Linked DNA regions of Aquitalea magnusonii. The protein of the gene in region 1 interacts with the protein of each later gene in a pairwise test. Links are inferred from orthologs where the notes say so. Each region holds a gene or a part of one and is shown on either strand. Other genes may lie near its edges.

The links. Proteins that work in one complex are often made in the same cells at the same time.
Region 2: the proteins of lysA (region 1) and DLM_RS11485 interact in binary tests that used the Escherichia coli proteins (3 or more experiments, as listed by UniProt). The link is inferred for Aquitalea magnusonii from one-to-one orthologs.

The regions. Positions count from the first base shown.
Region 1 is NZ_AP018823.1:137,798-145,213, forward strand. The notes cover bases 1,956-4,756. They hold lysA (diaminopimelate decarboxylase), read left to right. Parts: upstream 1,956-2,638; coding sequence 2,639-3,874; downstream 3,875-4,756. Other genes in these bases: DLM_RS00710 (LysR family transcriptional regulator), read right to left, coding at 1,956-2,521; DLM_RS00720 (porin), read right to left, coding at 4,215-4,756. Outside these bases: DLM_RS00705 (methyl-accepting chemotaxis protein), read right to left, coding at 1-1,400; more of DLM_RS00710, read right to left, coding at 1,616-1,955; more of DLM_RS00720, read right to left, coding at 4,757-5,333; DLM_RS00725 (BON domain-containing protein), read right to left, coding at 5,740-6,039; DLM_RS00730 (murein transglycosylase A), read left to right, coding at 6,300-7,416. UniProt on the Escherichia coli protein: Specifically catalyzes the decarboxylation of meso-diaminopimelate (meso-DAP) to L-lysine. Is not active against the DD- or LL-isomers of diaminopimelate.
Region 2 is NZ_AP018823.1:2,400,433-2,407,761, reverse strand. What follows is about bases 2,100-4,813. They hold DLM_RS11485 (response regulator transcription factor), read left to right. Parts: upstream 2,100-2,970; coding sequence 2,971-3,657; downstream 3,658-4,813. Other genes in these bases: DLM_RS11480 (HAMP domain-containing sensor histidine kinase), read left to right, coding at 3,659-4,813; DLM_RS11490 (cellulose 1,4-beta-cellobiosidase), read right to left, coding at 2,100-2,407. Also shown: DLM_RS11500 (substrate-binding periplasmic protein), read left to right, coding at 1-719; DLM_RS11495 (LysR family transcriptional regulator), read left to right, coding at 793-1,719; more of DLM_RS11490, read right to left, coding at 1,736-2,099; more of DLM_RS11480, read left to right, coding at 4,814-4,975; DLM_RS11475 (BLUF domain-containing protein), read right to left, coding at 4,979-5,404; folE (GTP cyclohydrolase I), read right to left, coding at 5,406-6,113; DLM_RS11465 (hypothetical protein), read right to left, coding at 6,336-6,536; DLM_RS11460 (sensor domain-containing diguanylate cyclase), read left to right, coding at 6,723-7,329. UniProt on the Escherichia coli protein: Response regulator member of the two-component regulatory system CpxA/CpxR which responds to envelope stress response by activating expression of downstream genes including cpxP, degP, dsbA and ppiA.

The DNA.
Region 1 (7,416 bases):
GAAACCGAAGATTGCTGCTGCAGCATTTCCGCCACGTTGGCGGCCGATGCCGATACGCCTTGGTTGGCCTGGCGAATGGCTTCCAGGCTGTTGCTGGCATTGCTGATGGCCTCATCCACGCTCTGGACCTTGTCCAGCGCGGTCTGGACATTCTGCAATACCTGACGGGTGCGCTCGTGCAGCACATTGATGGATTGCTCGATCTCCTGCGTGTTGCCTGCCGTGCGTTCCGCCAGCTTGCGCACTTCATCGGCCACCACGGCAAAGCCGCGTCCCTGTTCACCTGCCCGTGCCGCCTCGATGGCCGCGTTCAGGGCTAGCAGATTGGTTTGGTTGGCAATGTCCTTGATCACCGAGGTGACAGATCCTATCTCTTCCGCCGATTTTTCCAGCACCAGAATCGCATCCCTGGTGTGTTCGAATTCTCCCATCACTTGCTGGGTGGCATGCCGTGTCTGCTGCATTTTTGTCTCACCCTCATTGGCCAGGCTGGTGGCTTCGGTGGCATGGCCTGCACCTGTGCGGGTGGTCATGGAGATTTCATTCACCGACACCGATAGCTGCTCCAGGGCGGAGGCTACGCGGGTAATGCCTTCCAGTGCATGCTCTCCGCGCTGTTGCAGATTGCTGGCTTCGGTATGGGTAGCCGTTGCGGCCTGGCTGATATCGTGGGCACCGCTTACCACATCGGCCAGCACGGCGCGGGTATTGATGCGCATGGTTTCCAGCATTTCCAGCATCTGGCGCATGTCCTGACAGCCTGACTGCGGAATGGCCTGCTTGAAGTTGCCCTCGGACAATCTGGCCAGGCCTTGTTTGGCATATTCAAGTGGTGTGGCCAGGCGCTGATGAATCAGTACCGCAGCCCCAAGCAGCCAGAGGATGCTGCCGGCATTCAGGATGTCGTGAATGATGCTGTCCGGCAGGATGTATTCCGCCAGCAGGGCCAGGATGGGGGGCAGCATGGAGAGGGTAAGCAGCTTTTGCAAGCTCAGCACGGTGGGTTGCCGGGTCTGGGGAAAGCGGCTGCGCTTGGCCCGGATGTCGGCGTATAGCTGTTCTGCCTGCTGGCATTGCTGCTGGTCCGGGGCGCTGCGTACCGACATGTAACCAACCGTGTTGCCGTTTTCCCGAATCGGGGTCACATAGGCATCCACCCAGTAGTAATCCCCCTGCTTGCTGCGGTTTTTCACCAGCCCGCGCCAAGGATGACCTTCCTTGATGGTGTGCCACATGTCGTCGAAAGCTTCCGCCGGCATGTCGGGGTGACGCACGATATTATGTTGCTGGCCAATCAGCTCTTTTTCGGTAAAACCGCTGATTTCAATAAAGGCGCGGTTGGCGTAGGTGATATGGCCTTGCAGGTCGGTCTTGGTCACGATGGGGCGCTGTGGATGCAAGAATAACTCGTGCTGTGTGACAGGCTGGTTGTTACGCATTTTTTTCCCCGGATGACTGGTGCTTTAGGAAGGACAACACCAGACGCCAGGTATTGTCAGCAGCACATTCCAGTCAGAAAACAGTGCTGTTTCTTCGGTATAGACAAAAATGACGATGCCATAGTCATTTTTTCCAGCCGGAGTGCCTCCTGCACCGCCCAACGCCTGGTCGTGCTTTATGGGTGAGGTTGTTGAATTTCCTCCAGTACCTCGCACAGCAGTTTGGCAAAGCTGTCCACCAGCGCGGACGCTGGGCGATGCAAGGGGCGCAGCAGGTTGACCCGGAAGGGGAGTGAGACGGATAGCGGGCGGATGATGACGCCATGACCGGCAAATTCCAGTGCGGTCAGCGGATTGACCACCGCCAGACCGATGCCCTGGCGCACCATGCTGCAGACCGAGGCCGCGCTGTGGGTTTCCAGCCGGAGTTGGCGGGCAATGCCTTGTGAGGCAAACAAGGCGTCCAACTGCTGGCGATAGATATCGCTGGCCGACAGACTGACAAAATCCTGGCCGGCGAAATCCGCCAGATCCAGCACCGGCTTGTTGCCCAGTGGATGCCCCTGCGGCAGCACGGCAACTTCGTCGGCACAGAATACTTGCTGCTGACTGGTGCCCGGTGGCTGGATGTGGCTCTCGCTCAGCCCAAGATCATGCCGCTGTGCCGCCAGCCATTCTTCCAGCAGCGGCGATTCCTGTGGCGTGATGTTGAGTTTTACCCGTGGATAGCGCTGCAAGAAACGTTGGCACACCGTAGGCAGGACTGCCTGGGAAAACATCGGCAGGCAGGCAATGGATAACTGGCCTTCGTCAAAGCGGCGCAAGGCCTGGGCGGTGCTGACAATCCGCTCCAGTCCCAGGTAGGCGCGCTGCACTTCCTCAAAGAGTTGCAAGGCCTGCAGGGTGGGGCGTAGCCGCCCCCGGATACGTTCGAACAAGACCAGGCCGCTTAGTTGCTCCAGCCGTGCCAGTTCTCGGCTGATGGTGGGTTGGGAGGTGTTGAGCAGTGTGGCAGCTTCGGTCACGCTGCCGCTGGTCATGATGGCGTGGAAGATTTCCACATGGCGCAAGCTGAAGGACATGGCAGTGAGGGATGATCAGTCAAAGTCATATCATAAATGAAAGACCTGACGACAAATTGATATTTTATTTTTGGCGACAGCCACGGCACACTCAAGCAAAACCCTGAATGGATTGCCATGAAAACCTTCTCCGCCACGCAGCTTGCCACCCTGGCCGAACAATTTTCTGCCCCGCTGTGGGTATACGATGCCGCGATGATTCGTGCACGCATTGCCCAGCTCAAGCAGTTCGATGTGATTCGCTATGCCCAAAAAGCCAATTCCAATACCCATATCCTGCGTCTGATGCGTGAACAGGGCGTGATGGTGGACGCGGTATCGCTGGGCGAGATCGCGCGTGCGCGCCAGGCCGGTTATGACTTGAGCTCGGCCGAGCCTTCCGAAGTGGTGTTTACTGCCGACGTGTTGGATCGTGCCACGCTGGAGCAGGTAGTCGCCGAGCGTATCGTGGTGAATGCCGGCAGTATCGATATGTTGCGCCAGCTAGGTGCGCTCTCCCCCGGCCATCGGGTATGGCTGCGCATCAACCCCGGTTTTGGCCATGGCCACAGCCACAAGACCAATACCGGTGGCGAAAACAGCAAGCATGGCATCTGGCATGCCGATCTGCCGGCCGCGCTGGAGGTGATTGCTGCAACTGGCCTGAAGCTGGTGGGCATTCACATGCACATCGGTTCCGGCGTGGATTATGGCCATCTGCAGCAGGTATGCGGTGCCATGGTGGAACTGGTGGGCAGCCTGGGCCAGGATATCGAAGCCATTTCCGCCGGTGGTGGCCTGTCCATTCCCTATCGTGATGGCGATGGCCGAATCGATACCGCTCATTACTTCCAGTTGTGGGACGCCGCCCGCAAGCAAGTGGAACAACTGCTGGGCCATGCGGTACGGCTGGAAATCGAACCGGGTCGCTTCCTGGTGGCCGAAGCCGGCGCGCTGATTGCCGAGGTGCGTGCGGTCAAGGATATGGGCAGCCGCCATTTTGTGCTGGTGGATGCCGGCTTCAACGACTTGATGCGGCCTTCGCTGTATGGCAGCTACCACGAAATTTCGGTGCTGGAGCGCAATGGCACCGAGAAATCCGGTGCCGTGCCGACGGTAGTGGCCGGCCCGCTGTGCGAATCCGGGGATGTGTTCACCCAGCAGGAGGGCGGCGTGGTGGAAAGCCGTCTGCTGCCCCAGGCCGAGGTGGGCGACTGGCTGGTGTTCCATGATGCCGGTGCCTATGGTGCCACCATGTCTTCCAACTACAACAGCCGTCCCTTGCTGCCTGAAGTACTACTGGATGCCGCTGGTCCGCGCCTGATCCGTCGCCGCCAGACCATGGCAGAACTGCTGGCGCTGGAAGCGGTGTAAATCCGGCTTCATGTTTGGTCAGTGAATCGGTTTCGGGTGAGGCGGATGACGGTTTAAGTGCCGTTTTCGCGCGGCAAACGGGAAAGAGGGCTTGCGTGGCCAAGCCCTCCTTCACCGCCAAGGCCACTCCGCCAGCATGCAGCATGGCCTGCGGCTCCCCGTCAGGGCCTGCCCCGTGCGAGGCACGCCTGAACGCGCGATTTGCCAAGATCAAATCGCTCAGACAGGGCAGGCGCTTAACAGCTCATCCCGGCCTCCCGTCGGCATGCTGGACGGGACCGTGGCCGCGTTGCTAGGGTTTTACTTTGCGCAAAAGCACAATGCTACTCCCCGGGTTTGCTTAAAAATCGGTCCGCATCATCATCCAGCCGGTGCTGGCGCTGGATTTGCTCCAGGCCAGCGCGTTTTGTCCTCCGGCATTCTGTCGTACCGCGCCGTAACCCGCTTGCAGCAGGCTGCGCTTGCTCAGGGTGTATTCCACGCCGGCAGCCCATTGATTGGCCGACCAGTTCAGATGCTGACCATCCATGTAAACCCGGCCACGGTGTGAGTACTGCAGCATGGGTTTGAACGCCCCCAACTGATAGCCGGCACTCAGCGCCACCACCTGGCTGCTCAGCTTGTTATTCCCGGTCTGGGCAATATTGCTTTGCTGCAGGATGCCAGGAATCTCGAAATCATTACTGCCATCCTTGTTTTGATGAGCATTGCCATACAGCCGGATTCTTTGCAGCGTGGCCGCCAGTTGCAGCGCTTCACCGCGATAACCCAGCTCCACGCGGTGAATGGCGCTGTTATTGGTACCGACCGTGTTCAGACGTGTCATCCAGGCATAGTTGATGAAATAACCGGCATCGGTATATCCCAAGCGCAGGCCCCAGGTTTCTCCAGCTTTACGGCTGGCGCGCTGACTTTCTCCCGCCCCGTATTGCAGTGAGGCTTCCATGCCATTCCAGCGCGGGCTGTCGTAGCGCAGGCTGTTTTTGGCCCGGCTGTCGCCGTAATTGTTGCTGCCAAAAATATCGCGGGCTTCATACAGCGGGTAGGCAATGCCGCTGTTGGCCTCGCGGCGTGGGCTGGCAAAGATGTCGGTCGCCTGGGTGCTGGTCAGCACATCATCCAGATAGCCGACACGCAGCTTGCCCCAACTGTCCTGCACGCCGACAAAGCTCATGCGGTTGGCCAGTGTGCCGCTGCCGGTGCCGCCGGTAGGCATGCCATCCATGGCCAGTCCGGTTTCCACCTGCCAGATGGCTTGCAGCTGTCCATTCAGCTGTTCACTGCCCTTGAAACCGATGCGACTGCTGAAGTCGTCAATGCCGGTGGTGCGTTTGAAGCCGGTATCAACGCTTTGCATGCTGTCGATACCAACGCGCAAGCTGCCGTACAAAGTGGTCTCGGCCATGGCCATGGCGGGAAGCAAGCTGAGCAGGGTGTAGGAGAGGATGCGGCTGGACATGATGTTTCCTGAGTGGTGACGAGACAAAAAACCTTCCGCTGAATAAGGGGAAGGTGGGTGCGGTGCAGAGTGTGCAAATCCGGCATGTCTGGCGTCAATGGCTCAGGGACGGGAGGGTTATTAGCGTGTTTTTACGATAATTTGCCTGTTTTTCGGGTTATTTTCGTTTAACTACCATTCAATTTCGGCGACATGGCTGGCCACGGTGCTGCTGTGGACTGGCAATTACTGTACGGAGTGCCTGGAAAGTGGATAGTCGCCTGGAAAATTCACAGTGTCTATTGGAAATCGGATGGCAGTAATGCTGCAGATCAGACTGCTGGTGCAGAAATCTCATGCGCAGCCGGCCACAATGCAAACGCCCCCGACAGGCGGGGGCGTGCGGCAAGCGGATGCAGCCTGACGCTTACATATTCATGTTGTTGATGACAAACTTCACGCCCGGCACTTTCTCGGCGATGACGCCAGCCTTGAACATTTGCTGATCGTCGGTCATCTTGCCGTCAATGGTGACTTCCTGCTTTTTGCTGACTACGTGCAGGTCCAGGGCTTTCAGTTCCGGATCGGCATCCAGTGCGTTCTTGACGTTGCTGGCCAGTTGCTCGTCGCTAACCGGGGCATCTTCGGCATGTGCCGGCAGGGCTGCGCCAGCAATGGTCAGGGCCAGGGTTGCAAACAGGGCCGAACGGGCAAAAAGGCGTTTCATGAGATATCTCCTTGTTTCAAGCAGCGTGATGGCCTGGCCGGCCATAGCGATGGCGCGCCAGTGGACTGTGTTGTGCTGGCCATGTTAGCCAGCTTTGTTTGCAGTTTTGTTGCGGCTCGATGAAAAGTGTCAGTGCCAGAACCTGCTGTGGATGGCATGGTCCCATCGCGCAGAGTACCGTGCAGGCGCAAGGCGCGCGCGGTAACATGGGCGGCTGGCCTGTCCGGCCGGTTTCCTCACCCATTCATGATGTTGCTGCCATGTTGAAACGTTTGTTGCTGTCCCTGCCGCTGCTGTGGCTTGCTGCCTGTTCCACTACCTACACACCGACGTTGCCCGATGGCCGTGGCCAGCTCAGCCCGGCGTCGCTGCCGGCTTGGCAGCAGCAGCCGATGGGCGATACCCTGCTGGCGCTCAAGCAAAGCTGCAAAGCCATGGCGCGCAAGCCCGCCTGGCAAGCCGTGTGTGCCGATGCCGCCCGCATTCCGCCGGAGGATGGCGTACAGGTACGCCAGTTTTTTGAGACGCGCTTCAATGCCTGGCCGGTGCGTGATGGTGCCAGCAGCAGTGGCCTGATTACCGGTTATTACGAGCCGCTGCTCAATGGCAGCCGCAGCCGCAGCGAACGCACGCCGTGGCCGGTGTATGGCGTGCCGGCGGATCTGCTGGTGCTGGACTACCCTGCCGCCCTGCATGGCCGCAGCGTGCTGGTGGCACGCCGTAGCGCTGCCAACCGTCTGCAGCTATTGCCGGACAAAACCGTGGCCGGGGCCGGGGAAGTGGAAATTCATCCGGCCGATTTTCCGGTCGATCGTCCCGGCGGCAAGCTGAAAGGGCGTTTGTCCGGCAACCGTCTGCTGCCGTACTACACCCGGGCGGAAATCAATCAGGGCAAGGGCGTGTCCACCGCGCCGGTGCTGGCCTGGGTGGAGGATCCGGTAGAGCTGTTCTTCCTGCAGGTGCAGGGCTCGGGGCGGATTCAGTTGGAGGATGGCAGCTTTCTGCACGTCGGTTACGCCGAACAGAACGGCTACAACTACCAGTCCATCGGCAAATGGCTGGTGGACAAAGGGGAAATGACGCTGGCCAATGCATCCATGCAGGGCATCCAGGCCTGGATCAAGGCTAATCCCGGCAAGCAGCAAGCCTTGTTTGGCGTCAACCCCAGCTATGTCTTTTTCAAAGTGCTGCCGGGCGGTGACAGCGGCCCTGCCGGAGCGCTGGGGGTGCCGCTCACCGGTGGTTACAGCATTGCGGTGGACCCGCGTTACATCCCGCTGGGTACGCCGGTTTATCTGGCGACAACCTGGCCCTTGTCGCAGCAGCCGCTGACCCGGCTGGTGCATGCCCAGGATACCGGCAGCGCCATCAAGGGCG
Region 2 (7,329 bases), 2.3 Mb from region 1 along the record:
ACTTTACCGTTGCGGTGGAGGAGTCCGATAACCATCCTTTTGAGTATGTTCAGGGGGATGGCAAGACCCACGGCGGTTTTCATCTGGAAGTCATCGATGAGGTGACAGCCAGGCTGGGGTGGCATGTGGTGTACAAGCCCATGCCTTGGCAGCGCGCCCTGCGCAGCCTGCAGCTTGGACGAGTGGATGCGCTCAGCTATCTGGCCCGCACGCCGGAGCGCGACGCCTATGCGGTATTCCTGCCAGCGGCCATCCAGCACCGACAATATGCCGGCCTGTTTGTGCTGCGCGCCCAGCGCCAGCATTTTCCCGACAGCGCCCGTCCCTGCAGTTACGCCGCTTATCGCATGGCGGCGGCCAGCAACTATTTTTATGGCGCCATCGTGCAGCAGGCGATGCATGAGTGCTGGCAGATAGACATGACAGCCAGCTCCAAGGAAGAAGTGTTTGCCAAGCTGCTGGCCGGACGCATCGACATTGCCGTGGCCTACGGTACATCGCTGCAGTCGCTGGATATGCGCATGCCGGAGCTGCAATCCCAGGTGGTGGCGCTGCGTGAGCCGCGCTGGCTGATTGGTGACTTCTACCTCGGTTTCTCACGCAAAGCCATGTCGGCACAGCGCATTGATGCCTATGTCGCCGCACTTGGACGCTTCCGCAAAACCCCGGCTTATCAGCAACTGGTCAGCAAATACAATATGAAGTCCTTCCTGCCCTGAGCGGCAGGCAAGTCCTTGTCGTCCTTTCCGCTTGAAGGTGTGACCGGAGCGGATGGCGGTTGCAGGAGAAATCATGGTTCGGCTGGAAGATCTACATATCCTGCTGCACACCGCACAACTGGGCAGCCTGTCTGCCGCTGCTCGTGCGCTGGATATCAGTCCGGCGGTGGCCAGTGCCGCGCTCAAACGGCTGGAAAGCGAGCTGGGTACCCATCTGCTGGTGCGTTCCACCCGCAGCCTGCGGCTGACTGCCGATGGCGAGCGTTATCTGGAGCATGCCCGGACTGCGCTGGATGCCTTGCAAGCCGGCGCGCAGGCGCTGGCTGCCGGCCGCCAGACGCTGCAGGGGCAGCTCAGCCTGTCCATGCCCTCCGATATCGGCAGGCAATTGCTGCGTCCCTGGCTGGATGCCTTTCTGGCGGAGCATCCGGGCGTACGGCTGCAATTGCATATCAGCGACCGTCTGGCCGATTTGTACCGCATGCCGGTGGACGTGGCCCTGCGCTACGGCGTGCCGGAGGATTCCAGCCTGGTGGCCCTGCCCATGCTGCCGGATAATCGGCGGCTGCTGTGTGCCGCACCTTCCTACCTGGCAGCACATGGCTGGCCGCAACACCCTGAAGATCTCACCGCCCATGCCTGCCTGCGGCTGGTGCTGGGCGATGCCCTGCACGAACGCTGGCGTTTTGCCCGGCAAGGGGAGTGGACCACCGTTTTGGTTGGCGGGCGGTGCAATAGTGATGATGGCGAGATTGTGCGCCGCTGGGCGGTGGCCGGGCAGGGCATCGCCTACAAATCCAGGCTGGATGTGCTGGCCGATGTGCGCGCCGGCCGCCTGCTGCCCTTGCTGACCGAGTATCAGACCGAGCGTGCGCCGCTGTATCTGGTCTGCCCCCACCGCATGATGCTATCGCCGCTGGTGGTGCGCCTGCGCGAATTCCTGCAGTTGCGCCTGCAACAATATGTGGCGGGCAGCGAACCGGTGCCAGATCAGGACTGAGCCGGCACCCGGACGCTCAACCCTGGGTACTGAGCAGGCTGCCCACCGAGCTGGTGTAGCTGTTGCTCTGGCTGTGCTGCAGGTTTTGCAACAGCGCGCTCAGGAAAGATTGCAGATTGGCCGAGGTGCTGCTGCCGCTTGCACTACTGTCGCTGCTGCCATTGGCCTGCTGGACGCTGCTGAGCAGATTGTTGAAATCGCTTTGCAGGGTGCTCAGCGTGCCGGAGCTGCTGGACAGTTGCTGGATCAGGCTTTGCAACTGGCTTTCGGCATTGCCGTAGGCCGTGCTGCTGTCACTGCTGCTATCCGCCGTACTGGTTGACTTCAGCGCTGCAAACAGGTCATGCAGGAAGGTGTGCATGGCCTGCATCGGGTTTTGCGTGCTGCTGCTGGTCAGGCTGCTGTCGCTGTCGTCGTCATCATCCGGTGGCGGCGGAGGTGGTTGTACTGCGGCTGTGCCGGCATTGCTGCCGCTACTGTTTGCCGTGCTGCTGCTGGACGACGGTGGTTGCAAGGAGATGCCCAACTGGCTTAGTGCCTGCTCCACGCTTTGCATGAAGGCATCGTTGCTGCCGCGGTGCTTACCGTGGTGGCGTACTTCGCTGCCCGTACTTGTTGTGCTGGCCTGGCTGCTGCCCAGCAGGCTGCCATAAACCGAAGTGCTGCTGCTGATTCCTGAAATGCTCATGATGATGGCTCCTGATACGCGCTGGTGAGCGGTGCGCTGTTGCCATCGATGCGGCGCATGACGGCAGGCGTGCTGCTGCAGCAAGGCAAGTTCCAGGCCAGTGTGTGACGGTGAAAATGTAAAAACCTGTTAGGAAGTGTTAGCGTTTGTCGCCTGTCGCGGCAAAAACGCCATGCTCTGCTAAGGTGTCGCCTGTCGTGGATTTCCGGCAGTTGGCAGCGATGGAAAAAATTGCCGCTGCCAGCAGGCACTTGCCGCCGGAAAATTGTAAATATTGATTGCAGACAAGGGCTTGTCACGGTTGATGGCCGGTCTGCAGGCAAATTTTGCCGTTGCGTCAGAAGGTAGCCGCCATCAATGAGAGAGGGACCCGGGGCAAGCGGGCAGGCGGCTACCGTTTGCCATGATGCGTGGGTCGCCGGTTAAAAACGGTTAGCGGGCGGTAAAGCACTATAAATCAGTGTAAATGCCAGTAAAACTTCACCCGCAGCCGGCCGTGATGTGGATCATGTCTGCCGACAGCCTCCCAGGAGAGGGGGGAATGCGATAAATCAGGATGGAAAATGCGAATACTGCTGGTTGATGACGATATTGAATTGGCCGACATGCTGGGCAGCTACCTGGAGCGAGAGTCCTGCCTGGTTCAGAAAGTAAGCGATGGCACCAGCGCCGTGGTGCAGGCACTGTCCGGTCAGTTCGACCTGATGGTGCTGGATGTCATGATGCCCGGACTGAGCGGGGTGGAAGTGCTGCGGCGGGTGCGGGAGCACAGCATGTTGCCGGTGCTGATGCTGACTGCGCGTGGTGATGACACTGACCGTGTGCTGGGACTGGAGCTGGGTGCCGATGACTATGTGCCCAAGCCCTGCACCCCGCGCGAGCTGCTGGCGCGCATCCGCGCCATCCTGCGTCGCACCGGCAATCAGCCGCAGCCGGCGCACGAAACCGATGTGCTGCGCGAGGGGCCGCTCACCATGTGGCCGGGCGAGCGTCGTGCCCAATGGGGCGAACAGACGCTGGAGCTGACCAGTACCGAATACAGCCTGCTGGAACTGCTGGTGCGCCATGCCGGCCAGCCGGTTGGCAAGGACGTGCTGTCCAAGCAGGCGCTGGGCCGTCCGCTGGCGCGTTTTGACCGCAGTGTGGATGTACACATGAGCAGCATCCGGCAAAAGCTGTCGCGCGTGGCACCGGGCCGCATCTGCATTCAGACCGTGGTGCGACGCGGTTATCAGTTCATCAAGGCCTGATATGGGACGCTTGTTCTGGAAGCTGTTTCTCATCTTGTGGCTGGCGCAAATCAGCACCGTGGTCGGGGTGGGGGCGTTTTTCTGGATCAAGCACCGTAGCGATACCGCCGCCGCCATCGAAGAGCACCATCCGATGGATGGCACGGTACTGGATCTGGCCGCTTCCCTGCTGCGCTATGAAGGGCCTGCCGCCTTGCGCAAGCAACTGGCCGGCATGCAGCCGCATGGTCGCAATTATCTGTATGTGCTGGACGACCAGGGGCATGACCTGCTGGGGCGCTCGGTACCGGTACTGGACCACTTCGGTCCCCGTCCCCGGCGTGAGGTCAGCCTGCCGGATGGCAGACATTACCGCTTGGTATTGTTACCGCCAGGGCCGCCGGGCATGCCGGGCGGTCCGGGACGCGGCGGGCCGGAAGATCCGGGGCCGATTCCCCTGATTCCAGTGCTTGCCGCCCTGCTGGCAAGCCTGCTGTTTGGTGCCATCCTGGCGCGCTATCTGTCCAAACCCATCCATCTGATGAGCGAGGCATTCCAATCCGTGGCCAAGGGCCAGATGGACATCAATCTTGCCGACAAGATAGGCGGGCGGCGTGATGAGCTGGCTGATCTGGGACGTGATTTCGACAGTCTGGCGCAAAGGCTGAAGCAGTTGATCGTGGGGCAGCGCCGCCTGTTTCACGATGTGTCACACGAGCTGCGCTCGCCCTTGGCCCGGCTGAATGCTGCGGTGGATCTGGCACGGCAGCAGCCTGATCGTCTGGATGAATGGCTGGAGCGTATCGAGCGTGAATCCGGCCGCATGGATGCGCTGGTGGGCGAGGTGCTGGCGCTGGCCAGGCTGGATGCCGAGAGCGCCCAGCATCCGCCGGAGCGTCTGGCAATCGATGTATTGCTGGAAGAGTTGGTGCCGGATGCCGAATTCGAGGCACAGGCCAATGATTGCAGCATCGTGCTGCTGCAGACCGATATGGCGGAAGTGATGATGCAGCCGGAACTGCTGTCGCGTGCGCTGGAAAACGTGGTACGCAATGCCATTCACCATACCCGCAAGGGCAGTGCGGTGTCGCTGGCAGTGGTGCGCGGCGCAGCCGAAGTCAGCATTGAAGTGTGTGACTGCGGCCCCGGTGTGCCGGAACATGAACTCGAAACCATCTTCGAGCCTTTCTTCCGTAGCGAACAGAACAATCAGCCAGGCGGCTACGGGCTGGGTCTGGCGATGGCGCATCGCATCGTGCAGACCCATCATGGCCGTATCAAGGCGGCCAATCTGCCGCAGGGTGGGCTGCGTGTCAGCATCACCCTGCCGCTGGCCTAGGCGCTAGCCCTTGGAGCGCAGACCGCCGGAACTCCCCAGTTCGCTTAGCAAACGGCTGGTAGTCTGGCCGCTCAGGCGGAAAGGGTCCAGCACCGGGCTGGAAGAATGCCGCAGCAGCAGTGCGGCATTTTTCTTGTCCAGCGGTGCCTGCGCCATCGACCAGCAGGCAAACTCGCGCTGATCGACTTCCGCATAAGTCAGCAAGGTGACGTCGCGGTGACGGCTGTCACGGCAAATGGCCTGATACAGCGCATTCACCTCGGTCCGTCCACCTTCCAGTGCCTGCACAAACACGCCATCCCCGTAGCACAGTACACCGGTGATGCCGCGTTCGGGATTGTGCTGGTGGGCTGCATCCAGAATCTGCTTCACCAGTTCGCTGGTGATGGGGGTGGTGCTGCGGCTGGCATAAATCAGGCGAACAAGCATCTCAGTTTCCTTTGTGCAGCAGCGACAGGAATTCCCGGCGCAGGTTGGCGTCGCGCAGGAAGGAGCCGCGCATTACGCTGTTGGTCATCTTGGAGTTACTGTCTTTCACCCCGCGCCAGTGCATGCAGAAATGATCGGCCTCCATGACGATGGCCAGGCCGTCCGGCTGCAATTTGTCCATCAGCAGGTCGGCAATCTGCATGACTGCTTCTTCCTGGATTTGCGGGCGGGTCATCACCCAGTCAATCAGGCGGGCGTACTTGGACAGGCCGATCAGATTGGAGTGCTCATTGGGCATCACCCCCACCCACACCCGGCCCATGATGGGGCAGAGGTGGTGGGAGCAGGCGCTGCGTACCGTGATCGGCCCCACAATCATCAGCTCGTTCAGCTGCTCGATATTGGGAAATTCGGTATTGGGCGGGCTGGCAACATAACGGCCACGAAACACTTCGCGCACGAACATCTTGGCGACACGCCGCGCGGTATCCTGCGTGTTGTGGTCGTTGACGGTATCGATGACCAGGCTTTCCAGCACCCCCTGCATCTTGGCTGCCACTTCCTGTTGCAGCAAATCCAGCTCATCGCCTTCGATGAAGTCGGCAATATTGTCATTGGCGTGAAAGCGCACGCCGGCATTCTGAAGACGGTAGCGTATGCGCGAAGAAACGCTTTCTGTCGGCGTGGCGTTGTTATCCGTTTTGCTCATGGTGGGCTTGGGCCTTTATCTTCGATGGACTGGTGTGATCCCGGCAAAGGCAGTTGCCCATGGGGAATCGCCCTGCCAGCCGCTGTTTATCCGTGACGTGTATAGCAAGCGACAGCTGAGGACTGCCGCTGGAATTCCTGTTCTGCATGGTAATGCGCCGCAAGGGCCGGGAAAAGGAAAACCGGAATCGACACTGTCAGATGGTGACAGCGGCGCAGGCTTTCAAGACGGTGGCGCAGTTTTCTGCTGCCGGTACAAACAGGGCTGGCCGGATGCTTCCAGCACATCGATGCAGGGCTGGCGCTTGCTCTTGATGTGTAGTGCGCGGCAGGCATAGGGAAAGCGCGCATCATGGCTGATGTGGTAATGGCGGCAAGCCAGGCAGCCGGGGCGCGGGGCAGTGGATTGTCCGGTAGCAGGCATGGTGTGGCCAGGAGGAATGGAAACTGTGCTGATTGTGCCTGTCGGGGCGGTGTATGTGAATATTTGTTTTAAATGCTGATGTCGGCTGTCATTTTTGGTATAAAGCTGAATTGCATCCCGCGAAGTTGGCTATCTCTGCCGGCAAGGCGGCGTGACCGGCTGCTCAAGCCGGTATTGATACTGATCATGACTATCGACCCCGTACTGGTTTTGGCTCCGATCTTTCTCACCACCGAATTGCTGAGTCTGGCGCTGTGCATGGCGCTGGCTTCGCTGCGGCGCAGCGGCCTGCCCGGCGCACGGGAGTGGCTGCTGGCCAATGTTGCGGTAGTGATCTATCTGCCCTTGCTGGGTTTGCGCGGGCTGATTCCCGACAGTATTTCCATTGTTGTGGCCAATGGCATCCTGGCGCTGTCTGTCGCCTTGTATTATGCCGGCTGTGCCTATTTCCTGGGCCAGCCAGCGCGCTGGAACTGGCTGCTGGGCGGTGCGCTGCTGCAGGTGCTGGCCGTCACTTACTGGCGCTACGGCAATGACAGCTTGCCCATGCGTGTGATGGCCATTTCTGCCTACAGTGCAGCGGTGTGTACGGCAACTGCCTACTTGATGCTGAAACATTACCGTGGCCGGCGCAGCAGCGTTCATTACCGCTTGCTTACGGTACTGGCCTGTGTCTTTGCCCTGACCCAACTGGTGCGCAGCGTCTATTTCTACACACTACACCCCGCGCCCACCAATATCATGCTGGCCAGTGGCTGGAACATCATGCTGCTGTGTCTGGGGGCGGCCATCA